Regions from separate parts of the Micromonospora sp. NPDC005257 genome, predicted to be linked through region 1. Evidence: riboswitches for the same ligand, from Rfam matches in the RefSeq annotation. Region 1 holds a riboswitch; the other holds the start of a gene.
What was found. Region 1 has a riboswitch for thiamine pyrophosphate ahead of thiE (thiamine phosphate synthase). Riboswitches for the same ligand answer to the same signal wherever they lie in the genome.

Region 1 (2,195 bases):
ACCACCACCTCACCGCTGTCCCGGGGCACCAGGTAGACCGACTCGCTGTCCGCGTACCCCCGGATCACGTGCCGGAAGGCCGGCGGACCGCCACCGGGCGCGCGCAGCCGCAGCACCTGGCCCTTCACCGGGCGGACCGGCAGACCGGTCAGCGCCGCCGCGCCGCAACCGGCCGCGACCACGGTGACCCGGGCGTCCACCTCGGACAGCGCGCCGACGCGGGCCGGGCGCAGCTCCACCCCGGCCCGTCCGGCGGCCGTGCGCAGCGCCGCGACCAGCCGGCGCGGGTCGACCTGGTGGTCGCCGGGGGCCACCGCGCCACCGCGCACGCGCGGCGCCAGCGCCGGCTCGCGGTCGCGCAGCTCCGAGGGGCGCAGCGGCGTGATCGGCAGTCCCAGACCCCGTTGGTACGACCACAGCCGCCCCGCCTCGGCCAGGTCGTCGGCGGTGAGCCCGACGACGAGCGTGCCCTCGGTGCGGTAGCCGAGGTCGACGCCGCTCGCCTCGGCCAGCTCGGCGGCGAAACCGGGCCAGCGGGCGGCGGACCCGACGAGCAGGGCGGTCAGCTCGTGCTCACCGAAGTACGCCTCGGCGACCGGCGAGAGCATCCCGGCGGCCACCGACGAGGCGCCCGAACCGGGCCGGTCGTCGTGCACCACCACACGCAGTCCGCGCTGCGCGCACCGCCACGCGACGGCGAGTCCGACCGGCCCGGCGCCCACCACCGCCACGTCGGGCCCTCTGTCAACGCCTCCGGTAGCGGAAGGGCCCTCTCTCACCACGTCAGCGCCCGCATCAACTCGGCCGCGGCGTGTGCGGGATCGGCGGCCGTGCTGAGCGCGCCGACCACCGCCACCCCGTACGCCCCGGCCGCCCGCAGTGCCGGCACACCCGCGGCGGTCACCCCACCGATCGCGATGATCGGCACGCCCACCGCCTCGGCGACCGCGCGTACCCCCTCGGGGCCGATCGGATCCGGCAGGCCGGACTTGGTCGTGGTGACGTGACACGGGCCCACGCCCAGGTAGCTCGCGCCCGCGTCCACCGCCGCGCGGGCGCCCACCGGCTCCCGGGCGGTCGCGCCCAGCACGGCGTCCGGGCCGAGCACCCGGCGCGCGGCGGCCACGGGCAGGTCGTCCGCGCCGACGTGGCCACCGGCGGCGCCCACCGCCAGCGCCACGTGCAGCCGGTCGTTCACCAGGCACTGTGCCCCGTACGGCCGGCACTCCTGCGCCACCCGGCACGCCAGCTCGTACGCCTCCCGGTCGGTGGCGTCGTCCTCCACGCGCACCTGCACGACGAGTTCGGCGCCGGCCACCGGCAGGGCGGCACGCAGCACGGCGAGCGGGTCACGCCCCGGCCGGGTGTCGGTGACGAGATGCAGTCGTCCCAGGGACAGCACGGCAACGCTCCTCCCTGCGCCGGCATTACCCGGATCAGGTTCGACGGTCGGGGGCTCCCAGCCCCCCTCTCAGCCCGGTCCGCACCGGGCTCCCGTGGGTTACTTGCGGCCTACCGTACGACGCCTCCCGCCCGTACGGAAGGCCGGGTGAGGTTTTTCCAGGAACCAGCCGTCCGCCGGATTGGGACAGCGGGTGACCGTCTCCTCACGACACGCTGCCCGGATGTCCGTTCCCGCCCGCGTTCCGCGCAACCTTGCGATCCTGCCGTTCCGGGGCGGCCGCGCCGTCTCCCAAGGGCTGCTCACCTGGACGATGCTGCGCGGGCCGACGTGGATCCGCCTGCTGCCGGACGTGTACGTGCACCGGGACGGACACCGCGCCGACGACCACCGGATGTGGTGCGAGGCGGTGGCGTTGCGCCTGCCTCCGGGTGGCGTGCTGGCGGGGCGCAGCGCCGCCTGGCTGTTCGGCGCGGACGTGCTCACCCGCGACGCGCCGGTCACCGTGCTGCTGCCGACTGCTGCTCGACTGCGACCGCACCCACGGTTGCGGTTGGTCCGGTCGCCGCTGCCGGAGCGGGACCGCACCCTCGTCGGCGGTCTGCCGGTCACCACCCCGCTGCGTACCGCGTTCGACCTGGGCCGACAGGGCTCACTCGCCGAGGCGTTGGTCGCCGTCGACGCGCTGCTGCGTCGCCGGGTCGTGAAGCTGCCCGCCCTGCGGGCCTACGCCGCCGACCGGCCGGGCTGGCCGGGCGCTCCGCTGCTGCGCGAGGTGCTGGCGCTGGCCGAG
Region 2 (2,195 bases), on a different contig from region 1:
CGCGGCCGTCCGGCCGATCGCCACGTCCTTGTCGCTCCAGACGAACGTGGTGGGTACCCCGACCGGGGCGACCGCCTTCATGTCCGTCCCGGTCATCGCGCGGTACCAGTTCAGCGCCGCCGTCAACGCCCCCGGCTCGCGCATCGGCTCGGCGTACCGGGCCACCGCGGCGGCGTCGCCCACCCCGCCGAGCATCTTGCGCAGCACTGCGGCGTTCCACGCCAGCAGCACCTTCTCCGCCGTACCGGGCTTGCGGAACAACGTGATGTAGGCGGACTTGGCCTTCTGCCGCGCGTCGGTGGCGAGCGCGTGCCCCATCGCGACCGGGTGCGGCACCGACACCGCGGTGAGCGTCCGCACCCGCTCCGGGCGCGCCGCCGCCAGGCCCCAGGCGACGATCGCGCCCCAGTCGTGGCCGACCAGGTGCGCGCGGCTCACCCCGAGCACGTCGAGCACCGCCGCCGCGTCGGCCACCAGCTCCGGAATCCGGTACGCCCCGACGCCGGCCGGACGGGCGCCGGGCGAGTAGCCGCGCTGGTCGAGCGCGTACGTGCGCAGCCCGGCGGCGTGCAGCGCGGGCGTGACCGCGTCCCACTCGCCCGAGTGCTGCGGGAAGCCGTGCAGCAACAGGACCGGGTCGCCGTCCTCGGGGCCGCCGGCGCGTACCTCGAACGTCAGTCCTCGCGCATCCACCAGCATGATCGCCACCATACCGACACTCGTCCTGCTGGGCCGGGGCCCGTCGTCGGTGCTAGCGTCTGCGACGAGACAACTTCACATCCGACAGGGGAGCGCACAGCGCTGAGAGTGCGGGCCGGTGCCCGCAGACCCTCGAACCTGATCTGGGTAATGCCAGCGCAGGGAGTTCGGTCGACCTCCAGCCGCGTCGCCGTCCGGTGACCACCGGGCGCGGCGTGCGTCTTCTCCTGGTTCACCTCGACGAACTGGGAGCCAACCGTGAACCACACCGACAGCAACCGCTGGCGTACCGTCGACATCGTCGTCGCCTCGGTCATCGCCGTCGCCTTCGGCGTCGTGTTCTGGGCCTGGGGCCTGCTCTGGAGCGCCACCGACGCGGCGTTCGCGTTCTTCCCGCCGGCGCAGGCCGTGCTCTACGGCGTGTGGCTGATCCCGGCGGTGCTCGCCGGCCTGATCATCCGCAAGCCGGGCGCCGCGCTCTACTGCGAGACGGTTGCCGCGATCGTCTCCGCCCTGCTGGGCAGCCAGTGGGCGGGCATCGTGATCCTCCAGGGCCTGATGCAGGGCATCGGCGCCGAGCTGGCCTTCGCCGCGTTCCGGTACCGCTCGTTCCGCCTGCCGGTGGCGGTGCTGGCCGGTGCGCTGACCGGTCTCGGTGCGGCGATCTTCGACTTCGTCTACTGGAACAAGGCGTACGACTTCGCCTCCTACCGCCTCCCGTACGCGCTGATCACGATCGTCAGCGCCACGATCGTCGCCGGCCTGGGCGCGCACGTCCTCACCCGCGCGCTGGCGAACACCGGCGTGCTGGACCGCTTCCCCGCCGGCCGAGACCGCGCCCTGGTCTAGCCCGCCCCGCCCCGCCCCGCCCCGGCGATCAAGGAGTTTGCGTCCGCCGGGCACGGTTTTCCGGACGCGAACTCCTTGATCACCCAGGCTGGAGAGCGGAGAGGGGGACGCGGTGAGCGCTGTGGTGCTGCGGGGGTTCGGGTGGCGGCACGGGGGACGCAAGCGGTGGGCTCTGCGCGGGGTGGATCTGCGGGTGGAGAGCGGGGAGCGGGTGCTGCTGCTCGGACCCTCGGGAGCCGGCAAGAGCACCTTGCTGGCCGCGCTCGCCGGGCTGCTGCCGGAGGACTCCGGCGAGCAGGAGGGCACCGTCGAGATCGACGGGCTGGATCCGCGCAAGGCCCGCGAGCGCGTCGGCATCCTGTTCCAGGACCCGCAGACCCAGCTCGTGATGGCCCGCTCCGGCGACGACGTCGCGTTCGGGCTGGAGAACCGGGGCGTGCCGGCCGACGAGATCTGGCCCCGCGTCGACGAGGCGCTGCACCGGGTCGGCTTCCCGTACCCCCGGGACCGCCCGACCGCCGCGCTCAGCGGCGGCGAGCAGCAGCGGCTGGCGCTGGCCGGCACGCTCGCGCTCCGCCCCGGCCTGCTCCTGCTGGACGAGCCCACCGCCAACCTCGACCCGGGCGGCGCCGCCCTGATCCGCCGCG

Region 2: it holds a riboswitch for thiamine pyrophosphate, as region 1 does, so the genes downstream of both, ACFYO8_RS27830 (ECF transporter S component) here and thiE (thiamine phosphate synthase) in region 1, are expected to answer to the same signal.

Annotation. Positions count from the first base shown of each region.
Region 1 is NZ_JBIAKL010000002.1:162,895-165,089, forward strand. It holds gene thiO (glycine oxidase ThiO) at 1-782, opposite strand, end outside; gene thiE (thiamine phosphate synthase) at 776-1,402, opposite strand; TPP riboswitch at 1,397-1,508, opposite strand; gene ACFYO8_RS04225 (DUF559 domain-containing protein) at 1,626-2,195, shown strand, end outside.
Region 2 is NZ_JBIAKL010000017.1:79,158-81,352, reverse strand. It holds gene ACFYO8_RS27835 (alpha/beta hydrolase) at 1-699, opposite strand, end outside; TPP riboswitch at 776-882, shown strand; gene ACFYO8_RS27830 (ECF transporter S component) at 958-1,548, shown strand; gene ACFYO8_RS27825 (ABC transporter ATP-binding protein) at 1,661-2,195, shown strand, end outside.